Regions from separate parts of the Pararhizobium sp. IMCC3301 genome, predicted to be linked through region 1. Evidence: predicted binding sites of a transcription regulator. Region 1 holds the regulator's gene; each other region holds the start of a gene.
The links. Region 1 encodes PhoB, which activates phosphate uptake and scavenging genes when phosphate is short. Its sites were predicted from a motif close to TGTCATNNANCTGTCAT; they were not measured.
Positions count from the first base shown of each region.

Region 2: RAL88_RS05720 (transcription termination/antitermination protein NusG) is a predicted target of PhoB. The motif match lies at 7,556-7,572, and genes of this name have one in related genera.
Region 3: RAL88_RS17535 (DUF2794 domain-containing protein) is a predicted target of PhoB. The motif match lies at 2,167-2,183, and genes of this name have one in related genera.

Region 1 is NZ_CP132336.1:3,060,510-3,070,765, forward strand. It holds gene RAL88_RS14775 (molybdopterin oxidoreductase family protein) at 1-1,326, opposite strand, end outside; gene RAL88_RS14780 (glycosyltransferase) at 1,610-2,743, shown strand; gene ppk2 (polyphosphate kinase 2) at 2,765-3,658, opposite strand; gene RAL88_RS14790 (ATP-binding protein) at 3,835-5,199, shown strand; gene pstB (phosphate ABC transporter ATP-binding protein PstB) at 5,575-6,372, shown strand; gene phoU (phosphate signaling complex protein PhoU) at 6,393-7,103, shown strand; gene phoB (phosphate regulon transcriptional regulator PhoB) at 7,148-7,846, shown strand; gene RAL88_RS14810 (substrate-binding domain-containing protein) at 8,088-9,125, shown strand; gene pstC (phosphate ABC transporter permease subunit PstC) at 9,198-10,256, shown strand, end outside.
Region 2 is NZ_CP132336.1:1,192,571-1,202,826, reverse strand. It holds gene RAL88_RS05770 (glutathione S-transferase) at 1-286, opposite strand, end outside; gene RAL88_RS05765 (secondary thiamine-phosphate synthase enzyme YjbQ) at 587-1,006, shown strand; gene RAL88_RS05760 (acyl-CoA thioesterase) at 1,034-1,435, shown strand; gene RAL88_RS05755 (SIMPL domain-containing protein) at 1,651-2,379, opposite strand; tRNA gene RAL88_RS05750 (tRNA-Ile) at 2,575-2,651, shown strand; gene RAL88_RS05745 (IS5 family transposase) at 2,777-3,601, shown strand; gene RAL88_RS05740 (transposase) at 3,651-5,036, opposite strand; gene RAL88_RS05735 (hypothetical protein) at 5,119-5,418, shown strand; partial or broken gene RAL88_RS21690 (IS481 family transposase) at 5,442-5,591, opposite strand; gene RAL88_RS05730 (glycosyltransferase) at 5,760-6,512, shown strand; gene RAL88_RS05725 (glycosyltransferase) at 6,461-6,904, shown strand; gene RAL88_RS05720 (transcription termination/antitermination protein NusG) at 6,956-7,465, opposite strand; gene RAL88_RS05715 (MarR family EPS-associated transcriptional regulator) at 7,841-8,221, shown strand; gene RAL88_RS05710 (NAD-dependent epimerase/dehydratase family protein) at 8,313-9,317, shown strand; partial or broken gene RAL88_RS05705 (nucleotide sugar dehydrogenase) at 9,314-9,799, shown strand; gene RAL88_RS05700 (hypothetical protein) at 10,176-10,256, opposite strand, start outside.
Region 3 is NZ_CP132336.1:3,628,303-3,638,558, reverse strand. It holds gene RAL88_RS17545 (OmpA family protein) at 1-786, shown strand, start outside; gene RAL88_RS17540 (peroxiredoxin) at 971-1,633, opposite strand; gene RAL88_RS17535 (DUF2794 domain-containing protein) at 2,376-2,699, shown strand; gene RAL88_RS17530 (septation protein A) at 2,718-3,320, opposite strand; gene ftsY (signal recognition particle-docking protein FtsY) at 3,317-4,642, opposite strand; gene mtaB (tRNA (N(6)-L-threonylcarbamoyladenosine(37)-C(2))-methylthiotransferase MtaB) at 4,642-5,910, opposite strand; gene dapF (diaminopimelate epimerase) at 5,917-6,810, opposite strand; gene RAL88_RS17510 (MBL fold metallo-hydrolase) at 6,931-7,860, shown strand; gene RAL88_RS17505 (nucleoside hydrolase) at 7,877-8,839, opposite strand; gene RAL88_RS17500 (sulfite exporter TauE/SafE family protein) at 9,063-9,815, shown strand; gene ffh (signal recognition particle protein) at 10,044-10,256, shown strand, end outside.

The DNA.
Region 1 (10,256 bases):
ATCAGATTCAAACCCGTTCGCACTCATGTGCTCAGGCTTGCCATGCGGCTTGGGATGAGCTGCCATAGGTTTTGGATAGGGTGGTTTTGACCGGAAGCCGCCGGGACAGTCAATCGAGCCGATCAGAACCTGCAACACATGCAGCGCGCGAGTCGTCTGGAAGCCGTTCGAATGGGCCGAAATACCGCGCATCGCATGCATCGAAACCGGGCGGCCGATGATCTTGTCGTGACGCTCGCCCGTCATGTCGGTCCAGGGCTGGTCGATGACGATTTCTTCTTCAAACGCAACGCGGGCGATTTCGGCTGCCAGATCGCGGATCGTCTCGGCGGCAATGCCGGTCTTGGCGGCAACCGCTTCCGGCGCGTAATCGGGCACCATATACTTCTGCGCCATCAATTCCAGGACCGGCACGGCCTGTTTGCCGGCACCAATTGTGCAGCTGTCCGGCAGAGTCACAGAACCGCCCATGCGCGGTTTGACATTTTTTGTCTTGGTCGGCTGCACCGAGCCGTCAGCGACCAGAACCAGCGGTGTGCCGTTACCATCGCGCGCAATCAGACCATGATCCTTGTCGCCCGGGGCCTGCACCACCAGCCAGGCGGCGTTGGTATAGCGGTTGAGATAATCCAGATCGATTTTGCGCAACCGGAATAATTCGTGAATCAGCGACAGGATCAGCAGGCCGTCGGTGCCCGGCTTTACGCCCAGCCAATTATCGGCAATCGAGGAATAACCGGTGCGCACCGGGTTGATCGAGACAAACCGCGCGCCACGGGATTTCAGTTTCGACAGGCCCATCTTGATCGGGTTGCTGTCATGGTCCTCTGCCACACCGAACAGCAGAAACAGCTTTGTCCGGTCCCAGTCCGCAGAGCCGAATTCCCAGAATGCACTGCCGATTGTATAGATGCCGGCGGCAGCCATGTTGACGGAACAGAACCCGCCATGGGCGGCATAATTTGGTGTGCCGAAATTCTGTGCCCAGAAACTGGTCAGGGCCTGCGACTGGTCGCGTCCGGTAAAAAAGGCCAGTTTTTGCGGGTCCTTGCGCAGCGGGCCGAGCCATTCGGCGGCTTTGTCGAGAGCTTCCTCCCAGGAAATTTCCTTGAATTCATTGGAGCCGCGCGGACCGGTGCGCAGCAGCGGTTTTTTCAACCGGGCCGGAGACATGTGCTGCATGATCCCGGCAGCCCCCTTTGCGCACAGCACACCCTTGTTGACCGGATGATCGCGGTTGCCTTCAATGTAACGCACCTTGCCATCGCGCAGATGCACATTGATGCCGCAGCGGCAGGCACACATGTAGCAGGTGGTCTGCCGCATATCCTCGCCCACGGGGGCCGTTGTGGTGATGGTCCGGTCACCGACGCCACCGGTCAGATGTTGTGGGGCGGTCTCGCGCATGCTCATATAAATTCTTCCTCCCTGCCCAAGTGTTATCTGCACCGGGTTGGAATATCAAACATTTAATTGCCAATTATTAAGACTTACAGTCTCATAAAATGGCAGAAAAAGACAAATTGACAGTTCGTCAGATAGGGATCTGAAGAAGCTGTTAACCTGTCTTATATAAGATTGAAACAGTCAATTCATCAAATCAGGCGCAATGTCAACGCAGAACCCCCTAACCATCATTCATCTGGTGCGTGCGCCGATTGGCGGAATTTTCCGGCATCTGGCCGATCTGGCGTTGGCACAGGCCGGGCAGGGGCACAGGGTCGGAATTGTCTGTGACCGCCTCACCGGTGGTCCATTCGAGGACGCCCACATTGAACAGTTGCAGGCGTTGCTTCCGCTCGGCGTCACTCGCCTGGCAATGCCGCGCGCGGTCGGACCATCCGACCTGCGCGCTTTCATCAGTGTCCTGAAAGCCCTGCGCAAGGTCAGGCCGGATGTGCTGCACTGTCATGGATCCAAGGGCGGCGTCTACGGCCGCTTTGCCCGCGCCAGCGGTGGGCTTGGGAAACCAACGGTGGTGTTTTACGCCCCCCATGGCGGCAGTCTGCATTATCCCAAAGCCAGCCGGGAAGGCCGGCTCTATTTTGCTATGGAACGGTTGCTGGAGCGCTGGACCAGCGCACTGATTCATGTCAGCGCCTATGAGCAGCGCACCTACAGCGAAAAAGTCGGCGCCCCGTCATGCCGGGCGGCAGTGATTCACAACGGCATTGGCGAGCCGGAACTGCTGCCCGTTACCCCTGGTAGCGACGCGCGGGATTTTCTGTTTATCGGCATGTTGCGCGATCTGAAAGGCGTCGATCTGTATATCGATGCGATGCATGAATTGAACCGCCAGGCACCCGCTACAGCCTGGATTGTCGGAGATGGCGCTGAGGAGGACAAAGCGCGCTACCGCCAGATGGTCGCACAGCGCGGACTGGCAGATCTTGTCTCGTTCCATCCCTCAATGCCTGCACGCCAGGCGTTTGCCATGGCCCGCGCGATTGTCGTGCCATCGCGTGCCGAATCGCTGCCCTATATCGTTCTGGAAGCCGCCGGCGCCAGCATTCCGATGATCTGCACGAATGTCGGCGGCATCAGTGAAATTTACGGCGAACAGGCCGATGCTCTGGTCAATCCGGAATTGCCCGACATCACAAAGGCGATGCGTACATTACAGCAAGCCGGATTCCGCTCCGATCAGATCGCGCCGCTCCATGAACGGGTCGCGAACGGGTTTTCGATCCGCCTTATGGAGCAGCACATTATGCAACTTTACCGCTCGGCACTGGACCTTTAAAGCCCATTTGAAAAGCCTGCTTTAATCGTCAAAATCCATGGCTTCATGCAGACGCAGAAAATCTGGCCCCTGGCCAAGAATGAGCGGGTCAATCTTGCCAATCGCTGACAAATCCTTGCCATCATAATCAAGATTGGCCAGCACGTGCCGGATGCTGTTGAGCCGCGCCCGCCTTTTGTCGTTGGAGCGCACAATTGTCCATGGTGTCGATGCTGTATGGGTCATTTTAAGCATCAGATTGCGCTTTTCGGTATAGTCACCCCATTTGTCGAGCGATGCCACGTCCATGGGAGACAATTTCCATTGCTTCAGCGGATCATGGGCCCGGTCGTGAAACCGTTTCATCTGCATTTCGCGCCCGATATTCAGCCAGAATTTGAATAGATGAATGTTTTCATCAACCAGCATCTGCTCGAATTTCGGCGCTTCCTGGAGGAAAATCCGGTGCTGTTCCGGTGTGCAAAAGCCCATCACCGGTTCAACACCGGCGCGGTTGTACCAGGAGCGGTCGAACAGAACCAGTTCTCCGCTACTCGGCAGATGCGCGATGTATCGCTGAAAATACCACTGTCCTTGCTCCCGCTCTGTCGGTTTTGGAAGCGCTGCAATGCGGGCGTTCCGGGGGTTGAGGTAAGCCCGTATGGCATTGATGGTTCCACCCTTTCCGGCAGCATCGCGCCCCTCGAATACCAGCACCAGTCTGGCTCCGGTATCCTGTGCCCAGGCTTGGACCTTGACGAGTTCGATCTGCAAAACCCGCAACGCACGCTCATATTTCTTGCGTGATAATTTATCGCTGTAGGGATAATTGCCGCTCTGCATCGCAGCGCCTTTGATCTGCGAAGCCAGCTTGGGATTGTCCAGATCAAAATTGTCCCGAAGGGGGTCACCGGAAGACGATTTATCGTTAGCCATATGGGTCCTCGAATAATGTCAGCTTTGCCACGCTAGCGGATTGTCGGGTTTGTCACAATGAGGCCTGAACCGTCGGTGCGGCGGTGGTGAGTGTCATAAATCTGAAATAACTTTGCCACAATAGAGTTTTCCTTCAATGTCTGTTGCAAGTTTCCATTCATGGAGGATTGGCCATCATGGCTGCCGAGCCCCCGCTTTCAGATGCGGAAATCGAAAACAATGCGCTCCTGACCCGGCTGCTGGATCAGCGCTGGGCTGTGATCGTCGCCTGTGTCGGAGTGCTGGCCTTCTGGCTGCGCGGCGATGTAACCCCTTTTGCCGGCATTCTGTTTCTTTTGGCGCTGGGCGCGGCAACCATGGTGGAGCCGGTCGCAAGCCAGCGCCGCCGCCGCCTCAATGCCTTGCGGACCGCACGCGCAGTGGCACAGCAGTCGGTCTGGCCGGATCCATCGACCAAACGGGTCATTGCATCGCTGACGGTGCCCACGCTGCTGGTCGACAGCGAAGGGGTCGTACGTTTTCTCAATAAAGCCACCATATCAAACTTGGGTGACATCAGGCCCGGCCAGCCCATGGCTCTGCATTTTCGCCAGCGCAATCTCGTCGCTGCGCTGGCCAGGGTTATGGAAACCAATCAGCCCGAGCAACTGGAATACATTGAACGCTTCCCGGTCGAGCGTTGGTTCAGTGTCGATTTAAGCCCATTGCGGTTTGACACTGACGCGGCAGTTCCGCTAACCGCGACGCCGCAATTTCTGCTGGTCCAGTTTCAGGATTTAAGCGCACAGAAGCGCATAGAGCGGATGCGGGTGGATTTTATTGCCAATGCCAGTCATGAATTGCGCACGCCGCTGGCGTCCATGTCGGGGTTCATCGAAACGCTGCTGGGACCGGCCCGGAATGATGAGACTGCGAGACTGCGCTTTCTCAACATTATGCGCGAGCAATCTCAGCGCATGTCTCGGCTGATTGATGATCTTCTGTCGCTCAGCCGAATCGAAATGAAGGCACATTTAAAGCCAACTGATCCGGTCGACCTTGGACCTTTGATTGGTCATGTGGCGGATACGCTGGCACCGCTGGCCCGTGACAATGACGTCAAGCTGGTTCTTGGTACCTGGGATGATCCTGTCATCGTGTCTGGTGCTCAGGACGAATTGGTTCAGGTTTTCAGCAATCTGATTGAAAATGCTATCAAATATGGCGCATCAGGCCAGCGTGTCGAGATTGACTTCCTTGCAGAAACAGAAACCAGGGGACCTGCCACAACCATCCGCGATTTCGGCCCCGGTATTGCGTCCGAACATGTGCCGCGTCTGACAGAACGATTCTATCGCGCCGATGTGGAGACCAGCCGGCAAAAACAGGGCACCGGACTTGGACTTGCCATCGTCAAGCATATCCTGAACCGTCATAGCGCCACCCTTCACATAAAAACCGAAGCCGGCAAGGGCGCGGCCTTCACAGTGCAGTTTCCCCGCCGGACAGCGTCAGCGGCGGCTGAAAAAATGGCCAAAAGCGATGGCATTTCGGAAAACTGATATTTTTCAAGGGTATGGATTGTCATCTAATTGATACAAAAATGCCATAGAAGCATCACTGCGTCTGGCTAGATTGCTGGGCGGCAGGTGGCAGTTGTCCGATCATTATGCACGGACCGCCACTGTCCTGCGTAATTCTTGTTTTCAGAGCCTGGCTGACACGAGCCTGGCCGGGTCGCTGGCAAGTCCTTGGCAGATTACTGGCTGGCTGATTACTGGATGGCAGGTCACTTGAATGAATATAATAGGCGCTGTTGCTCTATACCCGGCAAGCCCGCATCTTTGAGCACGTCCGGTAACCTGTTAAGCCGGTAGCCTGTTAAGCCGGTAACCCGTTAAGAAGGAACCTTGGACATGGAGACTTCTGTGCAAACCATGAGCAGCAAAAATGAAAGCGCCGCTTTGACCAATGCGCCGCGGGTCAAGATGAAGGGTGAGAAGGTCAACGTGTTCTACGGTGAAAAGCAGGCGCTTTTCGACGTTGATCTGGAAATTCCGGAGCATCGGGTCACATCATTGATCGGACCGTCAGGCTGCGGCAAATCCACATTTTTGCGCTGCCTCAATCGCATGAATGACACCATCGATATCTGCCGGGTGAAGGGCGATATCACGCTTGATGGCAAGGATATTTACGATTCCGCCGTGGACGTGGTTGAACTGCGCGCACGGGTCGGCATGGTTTTCCAGAAACCGAATCCGTTTCCAAAATCCATCTTTGAAAATGTCGCTTATGGCCCGAAGATTCACGGGCTTGCAAGCAGCAAGGAGGAGTTGGAGGCAATGGTGGTCGAAAGCCTGCAAAAGGCAGGCCTGTTTGAAGAGGTGAAGGACCGTCTTGACGAACCGGGAACCGGCCTCTCCGGCGGCCAGCAACAGCGCCTGTGCATTGCGCGCGCCATTGCTGTCAGTCCCGAAGTCATCCTGATGGACGAACCCTGTTCCGCACTCGATCCCATTGCCACGGCCAAAGTGGAAGAGCTGATTGATGAATTGCGTAATAATTACACGATTGTCATCGTTACTCACTCCATGCAACAGGCCGCAAGGGTGTCTCAACGGACCGCGTTTTTCCATCTTGGCAATCTGGTTGAAGAAGGTGTGACCGACGATATCTTCACCAATCCAGGGGACAAGCGGACCCAGGATTACATCACTGGCCGGTTCGGGTAACACTGGGTAAGGACGCTAAAATGGCTGATCATACAGTTACAGCATATGATGAGGAACTGCAGGCACTGGCAAAATATATTGCCGAGATGGGTGGGATTGCAGAGAGCATGATCGTGGATGCGTTGCAGGCATTGCTGCGCGCTGATCCTGTTCTCGCCCGCAAAGTCATCACAGATGACAAGGACCTCGACAATCTGCAGCGCAAGGTCGAGGATGACGCAATCCGCACCATCGCCAAACGCCAGCCAATGGCATCCGATTTGCGCGAAATTATTGCATCCCTGCGCATTTCCAATGATCTGGAGCGTTGCGGAGACCTGGCCAAGAATATCGCCAAACGCGCCATCGCAATCGAGGGCGTTGTTCAGCCTTCAAAACTCATTCACGGCATTGAACATATGGCGGAACTGGCCCAGGCCCAGTTGACAAAAGTTCTGGATGCCTATGTCGCCAGAGATGTCGGCAAAGCGGAAATGGTGTGGCAGAACGATAGCGAAATCGATGCCATGTATACCTCGCTGTTCCGCGAATTGCTGACTTACATGATGGAAGATCCGCGCAATATCTCATATTGCACCCATCTGCTGTTCTGCGCCAAAAATGTCGAGCGGATCGGCGATCACGCCACCAATATTGCAGAGACAGTCATCTATCAGGTTACCGGCGTCCAGTTGGAGGATGAGCGGCCCAAGGGTGACAACAGCGCAATCCACGTGGTGGAGCAGCCATGAAAAAGAACCTGCCGCAACCTGCTTTTGCCTGAGGAGACCCCGCAATGGCTGCCCCAAATATCCTTGTTGTCGAGGACGAAGAATCACTCAGTCTGCTTTTGCGTTACAATCTGGAAAGCGAAGGCTACCAGGTCGACGTGTCTGAACGCGGCGATGATGCCGAACTGAAATTGCGCGAGGCAGTTCCTGATCTGCTGCTTTTGGACTGGATGCTGCCGGGCCTGTCGGGCATTGAATTGTGCCGCCGCCTGCGTGCGCGTGATGAAACACGCAATCTGCCTGTTATCATGTTGACCGCACGCGGCGAGGAAACCGAGCGCATACGCGGATTGTCCACCGGGGCCGATGATTATGTGGTGAAGCCGTTTTCCGTGCCCGAACTGATGGCACGAGTGAAAGCGATGCTGCGCCGCGCCAAGCCGGAAGTGGTCTCACGGCTGCTGCGCACGGGCGATCTGGAGATGGACCGCGAGACCCACCGCGTACATCGCGCGACACGCGAAATCCACCTGGGCCCGACAGAATTCAAATTGCTGGAATTCTTTTTACAAAGCCCCGGCCGCGTCTTTTCGCGCGAGCAGCTTCTGGATGGCGTCTGGGGCCATGATGTCTATGTCGATGAGCGCACCGTCGATGTCCATGTCGGCCGCTTGCGCAAAGCCATCAATAAAGGCCGCGCCAAAGACCCGATCCGAACCGTGCGCGGGGCCGGTTATTCACTGGATGATCAGTTCCGGGACTAGAGCGCGTTCAGGCGCGGCTGATCGTTGCCAGCAAACGCCGCAACCGCAGGCAAAGAGCCGCAAAACACAAGAAGTCGGTGCCCGTTACCGACAACCGGCTGCATCAGGTCAGTCGATTTTATCACACGCGGCCTGGTGTCATAAATCTGTAACAAAACTGTTACATCCATGACACTCGGCAGGAGTACTCGAACAGTCAGGTCGTAGACAGACGATCACTAATGAAACCCAAGGAGTTTCCATGTCCTATCTTAAACTCGCGACTTCTGCCCTGGCTATCACAGCGTTATCCGCGACGTCTGCCATCGCTCGCGACGAAATCCGGATTGTCGGATCGTCCACTGTGTTTCCATACACACAAGCTGTCGCCGAGCAATTCTCCAACAATACCGGCGCGCCTTCGCCGATTGTAGAATCGACCGGCACCGGCGGCGGGATGAAAATATTCTGTGAAGGTGTTGGAGAGGCACACCCTGATATCACTGGTGCCTCCCGCGCCATGAAAGCATCCGAGTATGAATTGTGCCAGTCAAATGGCGTTACGGATATTTCCGAAGCGCTGATCGGCTTCGACGGTTTGTCGCTTGCAATTTCGCGCAGCAATGATTTTGACTGGGATTTGACCCTTGGCGAGATTTATCTGGCGCTGGCCGCTCAGGTTCCCGTTGATGGTAAATGGGCCGATAATCCCTACAAGAAATGGTCTGAAATCAACGCCGATCTGCCGGATACAGAAATCCTCGCCTATGGCCCTCCGCCAACCTCCGGTACACGGGATGCCTTTGTCGAATTGGCAATGCATGCCGGTTGTGAAGAACTGGATTATGTTGCCAATGGTGGTTTCGACGGTGACTGGGTTAAAGAGAACTGCTCGCGCATGCGTACTGACGGACCCTTCATCGAAGCCGGTGAAAATGACAATCTGATCGTACAGCGGCTCGAATCCGATCCCAATGCCGTCGGCATCTTCGGTTATTCATTCCTTTATGAAAACTTCGACCGGTTGAAAGGTGTCAAGATCGAAGGCGTTGAGCCGACCACCGACAGCATTGCCGACAAATCCTATCCGGTATCGCGCCCGCTTTACTTCTACGTGAAGAACGCGCACCGCGGTGTCATCCCCAACCTCAATGAGTTCATCGAAGAATACATGTCTGAAGATGCCCTGGAATCGGGTGGTTACCTGTCCGAGCGTGGCCTGGTGACGCTGGTCGACGACCGTCGCACTGCCCTTCAGGATGCGATTTTGAACGGCAAGCAGATGGATGCCCCTGAATAAGCCAAATTTCCGGCCCTTGCGAAGTCTCGAGCCGGTCGCGGCTCGAGACAGTTTTTTTGAAAGAGTGTAGAGATGACCACATTGGCATTCGCGACCCTTTTCGTCATCAGCCTGTTTGGATACTGGCTTAACCGGCGGGCCGCGCGGGCCATGCGCCGCGACGGCGCGCGACTGCACTCGCTTTCCGGATATCACGGTCTGTTTTCGTTTCTGTCGATCCTGGTGCCCGTCTTCGTCCTGACCATTGTCTGGTTGGCGCTGCAGGGCTCTGTTGTCGACAAAATTGTCATGGGCGGATTGCCAAATGGTGTGCTCAATGGTTTAGGCACGGGGCAGCGTCAGTTGGTTCTGACCGAAATCAGGTCTCTTTCCAGGGGCCAGACATTCGGCACCCCGGAAGAGTGGAAGATTACCGCAGCAGAACAGCTGAACCTGCTTCAGGCCGTTGCATCGATGATGCTGATCGCTATTGTCGCCATTGGCGGGCTGGCTCTGCTGTGGTTCGCCCGGCGCCGGGTCACAGCCACTTTCCGTGCCCGTCAGGGTGTCGAACGGATTGTTTCGGGCCTGATGATTTTCTGCTCGGTCGCCGCGATCTTCACTACGGTTGGCATTGTCGCGTCTCTTGCATTTGAGACCGTCAAATTTCTCCGGCTGGTTCCTTTGACCGAATTTCTGTTCGGTCTGAACTGGGAGCCGCAAATTCCAATCCGAGCGGACCAGGTAGCTGCGGCCGGTGCCTTTGGCTGGATACCGGTTATCGTCGGAACCCTTGTGATCACCGCCGTAGCCCTGATTCTTGCAATCCCGATCGGTCTGTTCTCGGCCATCTATCTGAATGAATTCGCGCCATCCCGTGTGCGCTCGGTGGCAAAGCCATTTCTTGAGATTCTCGCAGGCGTGCCGACGGTTGTGTACGGCTTCTTTGCCATTCTGGTCGTTGCCCCTGCAATCCGCAGCCTGGGTGCATCGCTGGGCATTGGCGTTTCGCCAAATACGGCGCTTGCGGCGGGCAGTGTGATGGGTATCATGCTGGTTCCATTTATCTCATCCTTTGCCGATGATGCCCTGTCCGCCGTGCCGCGCTCCTTGCGTGATGGCGCTCTGGCGCTTGGTGCCACGCGTGCCGAG
Region 2 (10,256 bases), 1.9 Mb from region 1:
GCAACAAATGTTCCGGGTCGTGCTGACCCAGCACATGCAGCATGATGTCGAGACTTTCCTCAATCACCGTGCCATCAGGCAGTACCAGCACCGGCACGGTTGCCTTGGGTGAGGCCGTGACAAAGTCTGCGGCCTTGTCGCGCAGCACAATCTCGCGCAGTTCAACGGTGAAGCCTGCGGAGGCGAGCGCCAGCCGCGCCCGCATCGCATAGGGACAGCGGCGGAAGGAATAGAGGATGGGATGACCGGAAGATACCATGCCACAGGAATAAGCACGCGTAGCCAAGTTGCAAGGGGCAGGTGGGCAAGCGTGCCGCCAAATTACCTCTGCCAGGATGGTCTCTGGTTTGCCGATGGGTCAAAATGGTGAGTCTGCAGAGAGGTTTACTGATGAATACTGAGGACCTGATTCAATGATTCAAGAGAGGTAGGGGGACCCCAAGAGAAGTCGGGGCGGCAAAGCAGGTGGCAGGGTCCGGGAAGTGGTACGGCTGAAGGCCATTTGGTTGTGTTTTGTTTTCACGTCCGAGAAGCCCGGCTATGGTGATGTAAAATCACAACCGGCGATCATATGACCCAGACTATTCTGACCCAGACCATTCTGATCCTGCCGACCGACGGGCCCGGCCTTTATGAGTTTACTGCTGCTGCGGAGGCTTTTGTGCGGGAAGCTGGCGTTGCGAGCGGCCTGTTAACATTGTTCTGCCAGCACACATCGTGCTCGCTGACGGTTCAGGAAAATGCCGATCCGGATGTTCAAGTTGATCTGCAGAACTTCTTCGCCCGGCTGGTCCCGGACGGGGATGCCGCCTCAATGCGCTGGATGATCCACACTGCCGAGGGACCAGATGACATGCCGGCGCATATCAAAACCGCATTGACGCAGACGCATCTGAGTGTGCCGGTGATGAAAAGCCGCTTGGCATTGGGTACATGGCAGGGCATCTATCTGTTTGAACACCGTACCCGTCCGCATCAAAGACGGGTGGTGCTGCATCTGAGCTGATGTCACTTCGAGCCTGAAAGGCGCTGCATGACCGAGATTTCCGCCGAGCCGCGCGGCACGCTGACCGTGCGCACCATGGCAATGCCAGCCGATACCAATGCCAATGGCGATATTTTTGGCGGCTGGGTGATGTCGCGAATGGATCAGGCTGGCGGCATTGCCGGTGTGGAACGCGCAATGGGCCGGGTGGTGACCGTAGCGGTGGAAAGCATGACCTTCATTCAGCCGGTCAGGGTGGGGGACGTGTTGTGCGTCTATTGCGAGATTGAGCAGGTCGGGCGCAGCTCGATGAAAATTCACGTCGAGGCTTTTGCCAAACGCTTCCTCACCGGCGAGCGTCACAAGGTGACGGATGCGACCTTTACCTTTGTCGCCATCGATGAAGACGGCAAGCCGCGTCCAGTACCGGATATAAGTGCGGCAGGCTGAGTATCCGACCAAGCCGATGTGACCGTGATATAGACTGAATATCCATGGTTTACAGGTGTTTGCATTGGCTGGTTCGGAAAGTGATTCCTCCGCACTCTTGGGTCCGTTAGAACGCGATTGAGAAAAAGCCAATCGCGGCAGCGGCTTCAACCGGGAATTTGAGTTATCGATTCATCTGTAGCGCCGGGATGCGCCTTTGACGGCGCTGACCAATCCTATTGCTGCAGCGCCCATTCCACCGCTACGGTCGCGCTGTAGCTGACCTCACCAGCTTCCACCGGCACCATTGCACTGTCAGCTGATTTGCGGCTCATCATGATGGCTTCCGGCCGCGGCTGGAAGCTGCCCTGTTCGGTGATCTGACGGATGGCACCGAGACTGATTCCTGCCGCGCCGGCATAATCCTCTGCCTTGGCAATGGCATCTGCCATCGCCATGCGCCGGGCCTCGGCTTCAAGGGCCGAGGGATCATCAACGGAAAATTGCGGCCCGCTGATGGAATTTGCGCCCAGGGTGACAGCCTCGTTCAAAACGCTGCCGATCAGTTTCAGATCACGCACGCGGACAGTGACCATATTGCGCACTGTATACCCGACAATGTTGGGGGTATTCGGCTGAGAGCCGGATTTGCTGGTTGGATAGACAAATTTCGGCTCAACCGAGAAATTGCTGGTCTGCAAATCCTGCGCGGCAATGCCGGCACTCTTGAGCGCGTTGATAAAGCCTGTTGTGCTGGCGGTATTCTTCTCCAGCGCGGTGACAGCATCCTCCGCTTCGCTGACCGTACCAATGGTGATGACCGCCATATCCGGATTGCCGGAAACCGTGCCGGTGCCGCTGAGCGACAGGGTTGGTGGTTTGATCTCATCCGCCCTGGCGGTGAGGGGTGCAAAGGCCAATATGGCAACAAGTGTGAGGGAGGCGAAAACCGGAACAGGACGCATGGACAGTCTCCATTTTTTTCATGATCTGCCAAATGGCTAATCGGCAATTGTGGTGGCATTTGGCCGATGCTCGTGGAAAGCGCTCTGCCGGCACGCCAAAGTCAGAAAGATGGCTCAAAACCAACTTGCCCAATGCGCCAAGATGCGATAGCCAAGCAGCGTGACGGCGCATCGCCATTTTGCGGCGTGCCCTGTAGGCCTGTAGCTCAATTGGTTAGAGCCAGCGGCTCATAACCGCTTGGTTGGGGGTTCGAGTCCCTCCAGGCCTACCAGTCACTCTTTGTCCGACCCGGAGACATAGGTAACAGTTTGTACCTAAGAGCCTGACCGAAAATTAAATTGAGTGATTTCAGTGGATTGTGATTCTCTGTGGTTTGCGAAGACTACGGAGGATCGGATGTCCTGGACTGAAATCACTCGGCGCCATTATGACAGGCGCGAACTGCGTTATGCAAGCGACTGCAGCGGTGGCGAATGGGAGGTCATAGCGCCCTTTGTGGAGCGTTCCGGCAAGGTGGGGCGGCCAAGCGTGCACGATTTGCGCGAAATATGGAATGCAATTCAGTATGTTGCGGCGGCGGGCTGTCAGTGGCGGCTTTTACCCAAGGATTTTCCGCCCTTCACGACGGTGCAATACCATTTCTACCGCTGGCGCGACGGTGGGCTGTTTACCCTGATCAACGAGGCGCTGGTCGTGGCAAGCCGCCTCATTGCGGGCCGAGAAGCGGAACCGACGGCCGCCATCATTGACAGCCAGTCAGTGAAGACGACCGAAAGCGGTGGCCCTCGTGGCTATGATGCGGGCAAGAAGATCAAGGGACGCAAGCGCCACATCATAACCGATACTGCAGGCAACATGCTGGAAGGGATCGTGCATGAAGCCAGTATTCAGGACCGCGACGGTGCTCCCGGCCTCATCGAAATCGTCGCAGAAGGGCATCCCACGCTGACAAGGCTGTTTGCCGATGGCGGATACGCAGGTGAGAAGCTGGAAACGGCTCTCGCTCACATTGAGGGCCTGGTTGTTGAAATCGTCAAGCGTTCCGATCAGGCCAAGGGGTTTGTAGTCTTGCCCAAACGCTGGATTGTGGAGCGGACTTTTGCATGGCTTTGCCGCTGCCGCCGTCTTGCCAAGGACTGGGAAGCTTCAATCGCCTCATCCGAAGCTTGGCTGTTCATTGCATCAATCCGCCGAATGGCGCGTTCAATCGCCCGGGCTTGAATATGTGAGGTATTAATTATGAGTCAGGCTCTCAGCTCGACTTTGTACATTATGCGGCGAAGCAGAGAGCCTCTGCCATACGCACGAGACGGTCGGGAGGGATTTTGTGTCTTTCCCGGTGCGGCGGGGAGTGTTGATAAATGTCTCCGACCCATAAGGCGAGCCTTACGGCGCCGATGGCATCGGTGAAGGTGAGATGGGTCTTACGATACCAGGCTGCGGCATAAGGAATGCTCGACTTGGACAACAGATCGCACGCCCACAAAGAGATAAGGCTGTAGAGACCAAGCAGCGCCGGCGTGGTGCGGGCGATAGCTTTGTCGGACCATTGCCGTTGGGTTTCGACGCCAAGATGGGCGCGGGTTTCGGCGAAGGTGACCTCGACCTGCCAGCGGCGGACGAACAGGGCGATGATGTCGGCAGGATCGAGCGTTGTATCGGTGCTGAAGAAAGCTTGCGGAGCGCGCCGGCCGTCAGGATCCCTGACGAGGACCCAGCGAATTGGCTTGGGCGGCGTACCAGGTCGGTACCACAATGCGGTGCTCGAGGTAATTTCGAGTGCCTTATGGTGCTTGCGCCCATACCAGGAGGACGCGGTGATCCTTTTCCAGGGCGTGGTCGGGTTTGAAAGCAGCGTTTTCAGCTTGGGCAAGGGTGGCCCCTTCTGCGCCGGGCGTCCGAGGGTGTGGCCGTCACGTTTTGGAGGGGCCGCGTAGAGATTGGCGTCGAGCCGCAGTCGGCTGATGAGGGTTGCTCGGCCGCCGATGGCGTACGCCAGTTCATGGACAGCGAAGCCGCTATCGCCCACGAAGACGATGTCGCGCTCTGGCATCCAGCGACAGAGCTGGAGCGCCCCTTGGCGGGCCCAGTCGGTCAGCAGCTTGTGCCTGCGTCCGCGCTGGTGGTCGGAGCGCTCCGAGGGGGCCAACAGGGTGAGCACCGGGAGGGCCTTCACAACACCTGCCCAAGGGACCGGCGTCAGCACCATGAAGCTCAACCAGCGCAGCCCGCTGGCTTTGACGAAGTGGCCATGGCTGGAGCGGACAGGATCGCGATAGATGCCGCGCGCAGTGATTTTGCGCCCCCATCGGCGCTCGATTGTATCGTCCATCCCGATGACCACGGGACCCTCCGGCACGAGGCGGTCGATGATCATGGCCAGCAGGCGCCGAGACATATCGCGAGACTCCCAGCGGGCGCGGTTAAGGAGCTGATGGTAGCTCGAAAAGTTTTTCGCCTCGGCGCGCCCGGTCATCCGCAGGCAGGCGCTGACGGTGCGCTTGCCCGGGGCCAGCACGGCCCCCATGACCAGGACGAGCATGTGCTCCCAACTGGGCGCCGTGAAGCACGGGCGCAGCGCCTGCAGCCAATCGCGCAGGATCTGGGGAACGGGATCGCCCGGAGACGGCGGCAAGAAGGGGGCATGATGTTTCATCCCATGTTTCGAATCCCTTGTCGCTGACCATGCAAGCAGGCAAACCTGCGGCAAAGTGAATCACGTGCCCTGAGGTGTTCCTATGTATGATCGGCACATGCAGCATGACGAAATCGCCGTTCGCATCGAAGCCTTCGACGACGCCAATGGTGGTGGCGTCGGTTTTTACAAAGACAAGGGTGCCTACCATCTCTACCTGCTGGAGACGGAGGCGCCGATTGCCCGGCTGAAGCCGACCGGCAACGGCAACGAAGTCCGGCTCGGATACTGGTCACACCGGCGCAAATGGGAGGATGTCGATGACATCGGCGGCGTCGTCATACCCCTCGACGAGGCGCTCGAGTTCATAGCGAACGAGGGCATCTTCTGGCTCTGGACCTGACCACAAAAACGTACAAAGTCGAGCTAAGACATGGGTGACATTTTCGTGCCGAACGGGTTGTCGATAGTTTGCAATGTTTTTTGCTCCAGGTCGATATATCCCAGATCATAGTGCATGAAGCTGATTAACCAGATTCCATCGTCCACCTCCTTGATGCCCAGCCTCTGATCGGCCCAGTGAGGTGACAGGTTAGCTATCCGTTGGTCGAGTGACGGCGTGTCGTATTGTAGAAGTGTTCGATATAGTCAAAGACGTCTGCGCGGGACTGAAGGGATGGTTTATGAAACTGAACCTTCGCAGGTTCCATTTGCGGACAAAAAACATTAATCGATAGAGGAAGAATGATTTTTCCAGCCCTGCGAGACACCCACATGCACATGCTGATAACGGTGAACGCGGCATGGAACATTTGGAATTTCCGCCAACGGCTTGTTGCAACGCTCCTTACAGATGGCCACCGTGTCACCATCCTGGCTCCTGCTGACGCCAGTGTTCCCGACCTGGAGAGATTGGGATGCCAGTTTGTGGATCTCGACATGAATGCGAAGGGGCTGGGTCCGCTTCAAAACCTCAGATTGATGCTGCGCTTTAGGCAACACTTCACCGCTCTGCGTCCCGACGTAATCCTGAGTTACACGGTCAAGAACAACATTTTTGGAGCAATAGCGGCGCGGCCCCTGAGGATTCCGTTCCTCCCCAATGTCACCGGACTTGGGACCGCGTTCCTGTCCGGCGGCCCGCTTCAGGCTTTGGCGGTGTTGCTTTACCGCCATTCCTTCCGGCCACTGAAGGTAATCTTTTTCCAGAATTCCGATGATCTTCAACTCTTTTTGAACCGCCGCATTGTGCACTCAGCTCAGGCGCGCCTGTTGCCCGGATCGGGGATCGACCTGAAACGTTTTGAAACAGCAGAATTTTCACCCCTGCCGGACCAACCTGTTTTCCTGATGATCGCGCGGCTTCTGCGCGACAAGGGCGTGCTGGAATTCGTTGAAGCTGCACGGAAGGTAAAGGCGCAGATTCCCGGAGCGCGGTTCAGCTTCTGGGTGCCACCGGGTCTGAGAGCCGCACAGCCATTGATGCCAGGACCGTAAAAACATGGAGCGACGAAGGTGTCATCGAGTATCTCGGCGCCACATTGGATGTGCGCCCGTTCATTGCGGCAGCAGATTGTGTCGTGCTGCCCTCCTACCGCGAAGGCGCACCGCGCACCTTGATTGAGGCAGCCGCCATGGCGCGACCGTTGATTGCGACAGATGTGCCGGGCTGCCGGTCCATCATCGATGATGGCGTGACTGGGTTTTTGTGCAAGGTCCGTGATGCCGACGCTCTGGCAAGCGCGTGTTTGCGTTTCCGGGACCTTTCACGGGACACGCAAATTGCGATGGGGCTGGCGGGACGCGCAAAGATGGAACGGGAATTCGGCGAGGCAATTGTCATCGCTGCCTATCGTGATGCTCTGGCCCAAGTGACAGCAGGAAATTGAGTCTTTACCGGAACCTTGATCATGTGGAGTGCCCCCTATTCAGCGGCATAATCAAACAGCGCGCAATTGTTCCGGATCGACGGCAACACGGGTTTTGCGCCCCATCAAATCCAGCAACAACCAGACCCGTTGATCAGGTGCAAGCCGTTCGATTGATGCCGCAAAGTCGGCGAATGGGCCATTGATCACCGTCACCCGGTCACCCGGCTGCAGGGTACGGGCCGGCAGCAATTTACCATCCGGGTCACAGCGCAGCATAAGATCAGAAACCAGACGTGCCGGCACTATGACCGGCGTTTCACCAACGCTGACAAGCCGCGTGACACCGAGTGTGGAGTTTACTGCACGCCAGCCGCCCTTCACACTATCAATGGCAACGAACAGATAACCGGGGAATAACGGACGCAATTTGGTCAAAAATTTTCCGCGCACACGCCGTGTTTCTTCCTGCATGGGAAGGAATATAGCGAATTCCTGCCGGCGCAAATTGCGTTCGGCGATACGATAGCTATTCGGCCTGATTTGTGCCAGCAGCCAGATTATTCCACTATCATTTTGCACCGCGATCTATTACAGCGGGTTAAGCTGCATCCTTGCAACCAGATAAAATTAAAGCCTTAAGGCAAAGTCAGCGTTAATAACAGCAGAAGTTTGACGGTTGGATGAAAGTTTGCGGGTCATCTTACCGGTGGCGCGCGCCGGGCAGTCAGAGCGCGCCCATTGCCCGCCCATGCAAATGCCCATGCGGTGACCCAAAAACCGGCGAGCGGCACTTTTGTGGGTTTCCCATAGAATCTCTGTGTGATAACGTTCAAATGTGAACGAATGTGATTTTCGACTGCAACAGTCCTATCTCCTGAGACCTCCGGAACGACATTGTGTCGCTTCTGGTGCGGTAGCCTGCAAATTTTACGCTCCGGACCAACGGGCGAACTGATGGCCGGACGCCGTAGCGAGTTGCAGGAGGATGTGCGGTTTCGAGTGCTGCGCCTTCTGAAGGAAAATCCTGAAATGTCGCAGCGTGACCTTGCAGACAGTGTCGGAATCAGCCTTGGCTCCATGCATTACTGTCTCAATGCGCTGGTTGACAAGGGGCTGGTGAAGCTTGGAAACTTCACAGCGGCTCAGGACAAGCGGCGCTATGCCTACATTTTGACACCAAAGGGAATTTCCGAAAAGGCCGCCCTGACGCGGCGCTTTCTGGGACGCAAGATGGCGGAATATGAATCGCTGAAGACCGAGATTGAGTCCTTGCAGCAGGAAATGCAGTCTGGTAGCGGGGATGAAACCCGGCCGGACCATGCGGGCAAACCCTGAGTGGCGCGATACGCTTTGATCATAGTGTGCCGGTTTGAGCGCTTGGAGGACTGCCATCGCGCAACAAAACTCAAATGAGAAACTTATTCCCATGAAGCGTGCCTTCATTACCGGCACTGCCGGATTTATCGGCTTTCATCTGGCTGAGATGCTGCTGCAGGCGGGCTGGCAGGTCGCTGGATTTGACGGGATGACTGATTACTACGATGTCAGCCTGAAGCAACGCCGTCACCAGATGTTGCGCCAGCATTCTGATTTTTCAGCTACCGAGGCGATGCTTGAAGACACAGAGGCACTGGACCGGGCAGTGGCGAATTTTGCCCCCGACGTGATCATTCATCTCGCCGCTCAGGCCGGTGTGCGCTACAGCCTTGAAAACCCCCGTGCCTATGTCGAGGCCAATATCGTCGGCACGTTCAATGTCATGGAATGCGCGCGCATCGCACAGGTTAAACACCTGCTGATGGCCTCGACCAGTTCCGTCTACGGCGCCAACACCCGGATGCCCTTTGACGAGCGGCAAAAGGCCGACACGCCTCTGACGATCTATGCCGCAACCAAGAAAGCAGGCGAATCGATGGGCCATTCCTATGCCCATATCTACGGCCTGCCGACCACAATGTTCCGTTTCTTCACCGTCTACGGACCCTGGGGCCGCCCCGACATGGCGCTTTTCAAATTCACCAAGGGGATTTTGGAGGGCACGCCGATCGACATCTACAATCATGGCGATATGTGGCGTGACTTCACCTATGTCACGGATCTGGTGCGCGGCATTTGCGGCCTGATCGATGCCGTTCCCGGCGCGCCTGGCACAGCTGTCGACGGCGATAATCTGTCGCTGGCGGCACCCTTCCGGGTGGTCAATATAGGCAATTCCGAAAAGGTGCGGCTGATGGATTTCATCGAGGCTATTGAGGACGAGCTGGGCAAAAAAGCTGTGCGCAACTATATGCCGATGCAGACCGGCGACGTACCCGCCACCTGGGCCAATGCGGACCTGTTGCAGCGCCTGACCGGCTACAAACCGCAGACCGGCTTTCGCGACGGCATCGCGCAGTTTGTCGGATGGTATAGAGACTATTACCAGAAATGACCGCTCAGCGCACAACGCTTCACGATGAAGGCGGCACCATTGCGGTGATCGGCCTTGGCTATGTCGGGCTTCCGCTGGCCGTGGAGTTTGGCAAGCACCGCCCGGTGATCGGCTTTGATATCAAGCCGGAGCGGATTGCCGACCTGCGGCAAGGGCTGGACCACACGGGCGAGGTTGAACCGGCTGAACTGAAGCTTGCTCAACACCTGAGCTTCACCGCTGATCCTGCCGATCTGGCTGCAGCTTCGATCTATATCGTGACGGTGCCAACCCCGATTGACGGGCACAAGCGACCGGATTTGACGCCATTGCTGAAGGCCTCGGAAACCGTAGGGCGGGTATTGCAGCGCGGCAATTTGGTGATCTACGAATCCACCGTTTATCACGGCGCGACCGAGGAAGATTGCGTTCCGGTGCTGGAACGGGTTTCGGGCCTTCGCTTCAATGAGGATTTCTTCTGCGGTTACAGCCCGGAACGCATTCGGGATCAGCGGCGGTGGGGCGCACTACGTGTTGAACGCATTGATTGAGAAAGGTTTCGTCAAGCTCGGCAACTTCACCGCCGCCGAAGACAAGCGGCGGTATGCCTTCGTCCTGACGCCAAAGGGTATTTAGGAAAAGGTGGCTATCACTCAGCGGTTTCTAGTGCGGAAAATGGAAAAGTACGAGGCTTTGACAGCCGAAATCGATGAACGCCAACACGAAGTGGAGCTTGAGAAGGGCCTGTCGCCCTCGCCAGTGCTCAGTCGATAGCTTGTCTTATTGGACCTCTGCGTCGCCAGGGCGCGATTATGCAACTCGGCGCAAGTCAACCTTTTACGTTATCGGGCGTTTGGCAACTGTGGTTTGCTAAATCGGTCAATCGCTGCGCGCGCTGGTCTGCGAACCTTCACCAACTGCAAGTTGGTGTTGAGCAGTCCGTTCCAAAGAGGCACTTGT
Region 3 (10,256 bases), 570 kb from region 1:
CAAAACCGGGCTTTGCGTGACGAACTTCTTGCAGACCGGCGTCCGTCCAGCACTTTGAATGATCGTGAACTTGACGAGCGTATCGAACATGCAAGTTCCCTGCTGGAAGAAAACCGCATGCGGCCTGCTGTCCGGGCTGGTGTTCAGCGGATGCTGGAAAATGACCGGGCGGAAAAACGCGAACGTCTGCTCGCCGCCCGTGAGGACCGCCGCCGTAAATTGCGTCGTGAGGCCCGCAGACCGGATGGGTTCAGCATTGAACTTGGAACGTCCGGGGTTCAGTTCGGCCTTGATATTATCGCTGCAGAAGAAGATCATGATACGATCCAACGGCAGCTTATGGCACCGCCAAGACGTGATATTCAGCGCCGCTATTCTCTCAGAGAATTCCAGCAACAGCCTGATTTGCGTGATGTAATGCCAGGTATTGAGCTGGATACAATCCGCTTTGGTACAAATGAAGCTTTCGTTCGTGCCGAGGAAATCTCGAACCTGGATGCGATCGGCGAAATCATCGAGGAGGTCGTCTACAATCGGCCTGAGGAAATCTTCCTGATCGAGGGTCATACCGATGCTGTGGGCAGCGACGCCTATAATCTGCGTCTGTCAGAACAACGCGCTCTGGCCGTCAAGGAAGCATTGCTGGATTACTTCAATATTCCACCGGCAAATCTGATCACCATCGGCTATGGGGAACGTTATCTGCGCATCCCCACACCTTATGCAGAACAGGAAAACCGCCGCGTCAGCGTGCGTCGTGTCACACCGTTGCTGTCACAGAACTGATCTGAAGACTATCAGATCCGACACGTCACACTGATGTGTCGGATACCCAAAGCCAGAGAGGTGAAACCGGTTCCGGACCCCCGGACAGGTTTCGCCTCTTTGTTATTCGCCTGAGCGAAGATGGCAGGTGGATCGTGAAAATTGACAGGCCGGCGAAGTGCCGGCCTTGTGCGTCTGGCGTCAATCAGCCCTTGTTCACATTGACATAGCGCAGATAAGGCTTGGCTTCTTTCCAACCCTGCGGAAACAGTGTTTTGGCATCTTCATTGGAAACCGCCGGCAGAATGATCGCATCGTCGCCGGGAGACCAGTTGGCCGGTGTTGCAAGCTTTTCTTTTGCAGTCAGTTGCAGACTGTCCAGGACCCGCAGTATTTCATTGAAATTACGCCCGGTGCTCATCGGATAGGTCAGCATCAGTTTGATCCGCTTGTCGGGGCCAATGATAAACACCGACCGCACAGTCTGATTGGTCGCAGCCGTGCGACCCTCAGAAGTGCCTTGCGTATCAGCCGGCAGCATATTGTAGAGTTTTGCGACCGCCAGTTCAGTGTCGCCGATCATCGGGTAGTTCGGTGCGGCACCCATTACTTCTGCAATATCCTTTGCCCATTCCTTGTGGTTCTCCACAGGGTCAACACTCAGGCCGATAATTCTGGTATTGCGCCGGTCAAACTCAGGCTTCAGTTGCGCCATTGTACCCAGTTCGGTGGTGCAGACCGGGGTAAAATCCTTGGGGTGGGAAAACAGAACCGCCCAGCCATCGCCGATCCAGTCATGGAAGCTGATTTTGCCTTCAGTGGTTTCCGCTTCGAAATCGGGAGCGATGTCATTTATTGCAAGAGACATGTCTGGTTTTCCTTTTCTGTAGGGGGTCCATGCATCAGCCGTGCACGCTCAACACAGATAAGCGTGCAGGCAAGGTGTTCAAGGCATCACACGCCCCTCGTCAGCCAGGCTGCATCACATCACAAATTCTGAAGAACGGAAGACATAAGCCCGGTGAAAAGGATGAAAGCACTTGAAACAGGAGAAACAGAGAACCGGGTGCAAGCGGATAGGCATCGCACATAAAAAAACCGGCCCCTGAAAGGAGCCGGAAATATGCTTGTACCTCAGTTTTAAAATTACCCGGTTTGAGAGTCACCCCTCAGGTTGGGGGGCTGATAGAATGGGGTGGTCCCAAACCGGGCTGTCTGAGGCAACACAATTAATATGGGTATTCAAGATGGCTGGCCAAGGGCTGAAACAGGGCAAAATTGTGATTTTTTGCAATAAAGTGTGATGAAAATTCGTCTGACGGTAAAAAGCCTTTTTATTTGTGCTGAGGCTGACGCCCGATAAACAGGCTGGAATCCAGGCTTGCAATACCCCGAAACTCACGTCATCCTAGGGTCACAAAACCAACAGCATGGGCGGCTTTATGGCGGACATGAATGAGAACTCCGTTGCTTCGAATCGCAAATCTACCCGTTCAGGCCAAAGCGCCGAAATTCATTCATTTCCCGATTCCGCTTCCGCTCAGCCCGCCTCTTCCGCTAGGCCTGCATCTTCCACTCGGCCCACCTCTTCCGCTAGATCTGGCACTGCCATGCCGGGCGTCAAGCCCAACCACAAGCAGGTCACGTTCAATCGGGCCGAGCTGGAAGCAATTCTGCGGATCTACGGCTTCAAAGTGGCCGGGGGAGAATGGCGCGATTATGCGATTGATCATCTGAAGGACCGCGCCGTGTTTTCGATCTTCCGGCGCTCCAGTGAAATGCCGATGTTCTATGTCGAGAAGGACCCGGCACTGGCGCGCAAACAGGGGATGTACAAGGTTGTCGCCGCCAGCGGCCACATCCTGAAGCGCGGCCATGAACTGCCGCAGGTTCTCAAAGTCCTGGAAAAGCCGTTGAAAGTCGTGTCGAAATAGCTGCCAGACAGGTTTTTTCTAAGTTTTTTTACTGTCTTCGGCGACACTGTGTTTTGAAATCAGCGGCATCTGCGCCAGGGTAAAAACCAGAGTGATAGGCATGAAGCCGAACACCTTGAAGGACACCCAGAAGTCTGTGGAAAAATTGCGCCAGACAATTTCATTGATGATGGCGAGAACAAAAAAGAAGATTCCCCAGCGAAACGTCAGTAGGCGCCAGCCTTCATCGGTCAGTTTGAAAACGCTGTCGAACACATAGCCAAGCAGCGACTTGCCGAAATACAGGCCGCCCAGCAAGATGCCGCCAAACAGACTGTTGACGATGGTCGGCTTTAACTTGATGAACAGATCGTCCTGCAGATAAAGCGTCAGGCTGCCGAAGACGAGCACCACAATGCCGGTGATCAGCGGCATCATCGCCAGCTTCCGGGTCAACACCCAGGACGTGACAAGCGCAATCGAGATGGCGACCATGAATACGGCGGTCGCGGTAAAAATTCCAAAGCGGCTATTGGCGAAGAAAAACACGATCAGCGGCCCGAGTTCCAGAGCCAGCTTGAGGAACGGGTTTATCTCCGCCTTCTGCGGATCATTGGGCTCGCGCTCAATCAGATTTGTCATACAGTCACTCCGGCAATGGCGCGGGCAAAATCTTTGGCCGCAAAACTTTCAAGATCATCGACACCTTCGCCGACGCCGATAAAATGGACAGGCATTTTATGTCTGGCCGCAATCGCGACCAGAATTCCGCCCCGGGCAGTGCCGTCAAGTTTGGTCATCACCAGGCCGGTCACGCCGGCGGTCCGGCCGAACACTTCAACCTGGTTCATGGCGTTTTGTCCGGTTGTCGCATCAAGGGTCAAGAGCACATGATGCGGTGCACTGTCATCATGTTTCTTGATGACACGTATGACCTTTTCCAACTCGGCCATCAATTCGACCCGGTTCTGCAGCCGACCGGCCGTATCAATCAGCAACACATCCGTGCCGGCGGCCTTGGCCTCCTGCATGGCATCAAACACCAGACCGGCGGCATCCGATCCCTGATCGCGCGCGACAAAGGCTGAGCCGGTCCGCTCGGCCCAGATTTTCAATTGTTCAATCGCCGCGGCGCGAAATGTATCACCGGCTGCGAGCATGACGGTTTTCCCCTCGGCGCGCAGTTTCGCCGCCAGCTTGCCGATGGTCGTGGTTTTCCCCGATCCATTGACGCCGACCATGAGAATGACCTGAGGTCTGGCTGTACCTGACAGGATCAGCGGTTGTGCCACTGGCTGCAGGACCTTTTCCACTTCTTGCGAGAGAATGGTCTTGACCTCTTCGGCCTCGATCATCTTGTCATACCGGCCTTTGGCAAGGCTTTCGGTAATGGCTGTCGCGGTTTCAATGCCCAGATCGGCCTGGATGAGAATATCCTCCAGCTCTTCCAATGTATCGTCATCAAGCTTTCGCTTGGTGAAGATTGAAGTGATGCCGCTGGTCAGCGATGTCGATGAGCGGGACAGGCCCGATGTCAGCCGCTGAAACCAGCTTTTTTTGGTGCCGGCATCAGATTTCAGCTCTGGCTCTGGCTCTGGCTCTGGCTCTGGCTCTGGCTCTGGCTCTGGCTCTGGCTCTGGCTCTGGCTCTGGCTCTGGCTCTGGCTCTGGCTCTGGCTCTGGCTCTGGCTCTGGCTCTGGCTCTGGACCAGCATCCGCCGGCTTGTCCGGCGTGGCAAGACTTTTCAGTTCTTGCGCCGGCTCGGCGGACGGTTCTTCACCAAGCGGCGGCTCAACTTCCGGTTTCTGCGGTTGCGGCGTTGTATCGGCAACGGCTTCGGCAAGCGCCTCACGATCGGCCTCACGGTCGTCTTGCTCTGCGGGCTTGCCTGGTTGCTGCTCTGTCTGCGGCGCGCTGCCGCCGAACAATTTCCGGAAAAAACCTTTTTTCTCGCCTTCCGCCACTACGCAACCTCGCCAAACAGATGGCGGCGGGAATGGCCGGTGATCCGCAGTGGCAGGATTTCGCCGGACGTTCCGCCTGCCAGTTCAACCTGGGTGAATTGCTCGGTGCGGCCAAGGCCGGGTTTTTCAATCAGCACCTGATGCTGTGACCCGACTTCGCGGCTTAAATGCTTCTGCAGGGCCTGATTGCCCTTGTCGCGCAGGCGCCCTGCCCGTTCTTTGACCAAGGTACGGTCGAGCTGCGGCATGCGTGCCGCCGGCGTGCCCGGACGGGGTGAGTACGGGAAAATATGCAAATGGGTCAGATCGCATTCGTCGACAATGGACAGGGAGTTTTCAAACATCGCATCGGTTTCTGTGGGAAAGCCGGCAATGATATCCGCACCAAAAGCTGCATCAGGGCGCAACTCGCGGACCTGATGGCAGAAATCGATGGTGTCCTGCCGCAGATGCCGCCGCTTCATCCGCTTCAAGATCATGTCGTCGCCGGACTGAAGCGACAGATGCAGATGCGGCATCAGACGCGGCTCATCGCCGATGGCGGCCATCAATTCCGGATCGACTTCAATGGAGTCAATCGACGACAGCCGCAGCCGCTCCAGCTCCGGAACATGTTTCAAAATCGCCTGCACCAAAGCCCCAAGCTTTGGCGCTCCGGGCAAATCCGCACCGTAAGAGGTGATGTCCACTCCGGTGACCACGACTTCGCGATAACCGTTCTGCGTCAGCCGCCGCACCTGGTCCACGACAGCGCCCATCGGCACGGAGCGGGAATTGCCCCTGCCATAGGGAATGATGCAGAAGGTGCAGCGATGATCACAGCCGGTCTGCACCTGGACAAAGGCCCGTGTTCGCCCTTCAAGCCCTTCAATCAGATGGGCTGCCGTCTCGCGCACTGACATGATGTCATTGACGCGGGTTTTCTCGGTGTCGTTGACGCCGAATTGCGGCAACATGCGATAGCTGGCGGCAACCAGCTTTTCCTCATTGCCAAGAACAAGGGAGACCTCTTCCATATCGGCAAACATCTGCGGATCGGTCTGCGCCGCGCAGCCGGATACAATCACCGTCTTGTCGGGGTTTTCGCGTTTGGCGCGGCGAATGGCCTGCCGGGCCTGACGCACCGCTTCCGACGTGACGGCGCAGGTATTCACCAGAATGGCATTGTTCAGGCCAGCGGCGATGGCTTCGCGCTTCATGACCTGGCTTTCCACCGTGTTCAGCCTGCAGCCAAATGTCACGACATCGATTTCGGGTGCCTTGCTCATGATGGGTTACGCCACATCTTCTATGTGGTCTGACGCGTCAAACAGTGTCACCGGCAGGCTGCCAGCATGTTCCAGCTCCCAGGGGCCTGTCATCACGACATGATCATCATCGCGCCATACCAGCCGCAACGCGCCGCCCGGCAAGTGAATGCGCACATCGCGTCCGGTGCGGCCGGAACGCGCAGCGCTGACGGCCACGGCGCAGGCTGCCGAACCGCAGGCCCTGGTCTCTCCAGCACCGCGCTCCCAAACCCTGAGGCGGATCGCCTCCGGCGAGATAATCTGTGCCAGCGAAATATTGGCCTTTTCGGGGAATAATGGATGCTGCTCCAGCTCCGGCCCGATAAGGGACAGATCATAAATCTGCGGATCATCGACCCAGAACACCGCATGCGGATTGCCCATATTCGCAACAGCCGGGTTTGAAAGCCTGACGCCATGGCCTTCATAGTCCAGCTCAATGGCGTTGGTGTCAGGCATCGGCTGCGACAGCGGGATGTCAGCCCAGCCGAATTTCGGCACGCCCATATCAACGCTGATGCCGGTGCCGGCGCGACTGGTCGGCAACAGGCCCGCCTCTGTCTCGAAACTCACGGTGTCGGTGCCAAGACGGTCCAGTTCCATGGCTGCAATACAGCGCGTGCCGTTGCCGCAGGCGCCTGAGCGCGAGCCATCATTGTTCCAGATTTCGACGAAGGCAGCGGTGCCCGCCGTTTTTGGCGGCAGCAGCACCATCAGCTGATCAAAAAACGACGCGCTGCGGGCGGCAATTGCGCGCGCGGCTTCCGGCGTGACCACAACCGATTGATCACGCAGGTCGAGCATGACAATCTCGTTGCCCGCTCCGTTCATTTTGTAATATCTGATGCCGTCCATGATGGTCTGCGTGTCAAAAGCCAATTACTGCCGCCTATATGGCGGATAGGACGGCAAAATACCAGAGATGGCGGAAAAGAACCGAATTTCTTGCATTGCTCAATACAACCTCTAAAATCACTGTCAGATGATGGAGGTTCCGGCATGTTTGCCTTTCGTGTGTTCCTGTCCTTTCTGATGATAGCGGCGCTGCCTGCCGCGCCTGGCTCTGCAGCCCCCATGGCGGAACTGCTGCAAGCCGGTAAAACACCGGTCAGCACTTGTCAGGCCATAGCGCAGAATCTGGATCAGATACCCGCCAACACCAAAGTGAATTACGTCAATTTCGATCCGCTGCGACGTCCGGGTCCACGTATTGAGACCATTTCATCCCACACCGATTTTGCAATCGATACGGATAGTGACCGTGTCCTGACGCCTTTTGAGGTGCGTATCAGCTATTTCGATCATTCGAGCTATATTATCGAAAGCGCTGCGGGCATCACTGTAGCGACCGACTATTTCGGCTATGTCCAGTACCAGGGCAGCAGCCTCATTCCGACAATTGTCACAATGAACAAAGCCCATTCCTCTCATTTTGCCGCCAGTCCGGACAGCCGCATTTCCTATATTCTGCCGGGATGGGGCGATGGTGTACCGGCAAAACATCTGATGCAGGTCGAGGATGTGCTGGTGCGCAATGTCACCACCGATATCATCCGAGGGGGCTTTCGCGAGGTCGATGCCAATTCCATCTTTATCTTCGAAGTCGCCGGACTGTGCATCGGCCATCTGGGCCATCTGCATCACGCGCTGACGGATTCGCATTATGCCAATATCGGCCGGCTTGATGTGGTGATGGTGCCGATTGACGGTGCCATGACCCTCAGCCTGCCAGGCATGGTTGAAATTGTGAAACGGCTGCGGGCCAGTGTGATCCTGCCGATGCATGCCCGAGGGTTCGCCACTGCGGACACATTGATCTCGATGCTTGGCGACAGTTTTGACAACATCCGCCTGCCCGGACAAACCATGATTTTCAGTGTGAATACTTTGCCAAGACGGCCGACAGCCGTCATCCCACAGGGTCTGTAGTCCGGTTCATGTTAGCTCAGCGTTGCGCGCGCAACTGATCGGCCTGCATCAGCGTGGCGACAAAATGGGCGCGGATTTTATCAGCCTCGCAGCCAACTGCAAAACGCACGCCAGGGCGGTTTGCTTCCGCAACGATCCGAGTGCTGCCGAGCGTGTCTCCTTCGAGAGATATTTTCACCGGCGCTTTGTGATATGAAAACCAGTCCGGATCGGTAATGGCGATCACCGCAGCCGGATCATGCAGACAGCAGCCGTCAAAGGCGCGGGCCTGCTGATAGAAGCGGATATAAAACGCTGAAACATCGCGCAGAAAACCGCCAATCTGCGGAGAAGCCGCAGCGATTTCCTCCAGATGCTGCAAACTGCACAAGATCTGCTCTGTGACATCCAAACCGATAACGCGCACATCCCAGGCCGCCGCGAACACCATTTCGGCGGCATGGGGATCGTTGTGAATATTGGCCTCCGCATAGGAATTGACATTGCCCGGCACGGTGACGGCACCGCCCATCAGAACCACACCGCCGATTTTGCCCGGCAGGGCCGGATCCAGATCCAGAGCATGAGCCAGATTGGTCAAAGGTCCGACCGGGCACAGGATCAGCTCCTTGCCGTGCAAATCCGCCATATCGCAAATAAATTGTGCTGCACTGCGCGGATCAACCGACAACACGGGTGCCGGGGCCGGCTGGTCGCCAAAGCCTTCATGGCCGTGAATGAAGTGGGCCGGGTCGCGGGACGGCTGCTGGTAGGGCTTTTCCGCACCATGGGCCACCGGAATGGCAAGGCCCGCCATCTCGACCAGATGACGTGCGTTGCGGGTAGCCTGATAGGTGTGAACATTGCCGAACACGGTGGTCAGACCCACCACCTCGAGCCGCGGATCGGCAAATGCAAGATGGATCGCCAGCGCATCATCAACGCCGGGGTCGGTGTCGATGATGATTTTCTGGCGCGAAGCAGTGGTGGGGTCTGTCATGGCAGCGTGTCTTTCTGCGCCGGAAATTGGGCCGGAAATTGGGCCGGGAATGGAGCCCGGGAATGGGGCAATAGCGTAAAACAGGTGTGTCAGGCTTGCGCCGGGGCCTGTCTTCAATCAAGACTGCATAAAGCATTTTTTATCGACCGGCGGCAACTGCAAGAATCCATGACTTTCGAGCTATTCACCTGGGAAAGAGCCGTCATGGCGCTTCTCTGCTCCCGTGTTTGACAGCATCACGCTGGTAGCTATCGGCGCAGCGTTTCTGCTCGCCGGGATTGTGAAAGGCGTGATCGGCCTTGGCCTGCCGATTGTCAGCGTGGCGCTGCTGACAGTGGTGGTCGGCCTGCCCAATGCCATGGCTTTGATGCTGATTCCGGGGTTGCTCGCCAATGTCTGGCAAGGCTCCATCGGCGGTCATGGCACGCGTGTGGTGAAGCGCATCTGGCCGTTTCTGATGATGGCAACAGTGTCGGTGTGGCTTGGCGCTCTGGGCCTGAGCCGGGTTGATCTGCCGCTGTTATCGGCTTTTCTTGGAATTGTCCTGATTGTCTATGCGGTGGTCAACATGGCCGGCCTTGGTTTCTCGATCAGCCGGTCGCAGGATCGCTGGGCCGGTCCGCTGTTCGGACTGGTCAATGGCATCGTCACCGGGTTGACCGGCACTTCGGCAATTCCGGGAGTGATTTATTTTCAGGCCATCGGGCTGCAGCGCGACGCGATGATCCAGGCGATGGGCATTCTGTTCAGCCTGTCAATTGCCGCTCTGGCGGTGGCGCTGGGCGGCAATGGCCTGCTCAACACTGAACTCGGCCTGTTGTCGGTGGCGGCGCTGGTGCCGTCGATTTCCGGCATGATGCTGGGTCAGCGAATCCGGAAATCATTGTCGGAAACCCGCTTCCGCCATGTTTTCTTCACGGCCCTGCTGCTGCTTGGGCTCTATATCATCCTGTCGGCAGCGCCGTGGAGCGGTTGACAGTCGTTGTGTCTTGACGCATCGCCGCATTTCTCCTAGAACCCGCGCATCAATCGGATTGAGACACATTCGAGCCGCCGACCGGTTTCCACAATGGGGACAGGAGGTCACCACCCGCCAGCGCGTTGCGCCCTCGGGTGTGTTTTGCGTTTGGCGGTTCGCACCCTATGTTGGACTGATCCGAAACAGATTTGGGCACGGGCGAAAATCCGTGTGATTTGAAAAGCTATGTTCGACACACTGTCAGACCGCCTAAACGGCATTTTGGACAAGCTGACCAAGCGCGGCGCGCTGAGTGACAGCGATGTCTCCGCGGCCATGCGCGAGGTGCGGCGCGCTCTGATCGAGGCCGATGTGGCGCTTGGTGTGGTGCGCGACTTTATCGCAAGGGTGAAGGAACGCGCGGTTGGCGCCGATGTCGTCAAATCCGTCACCCCCGGC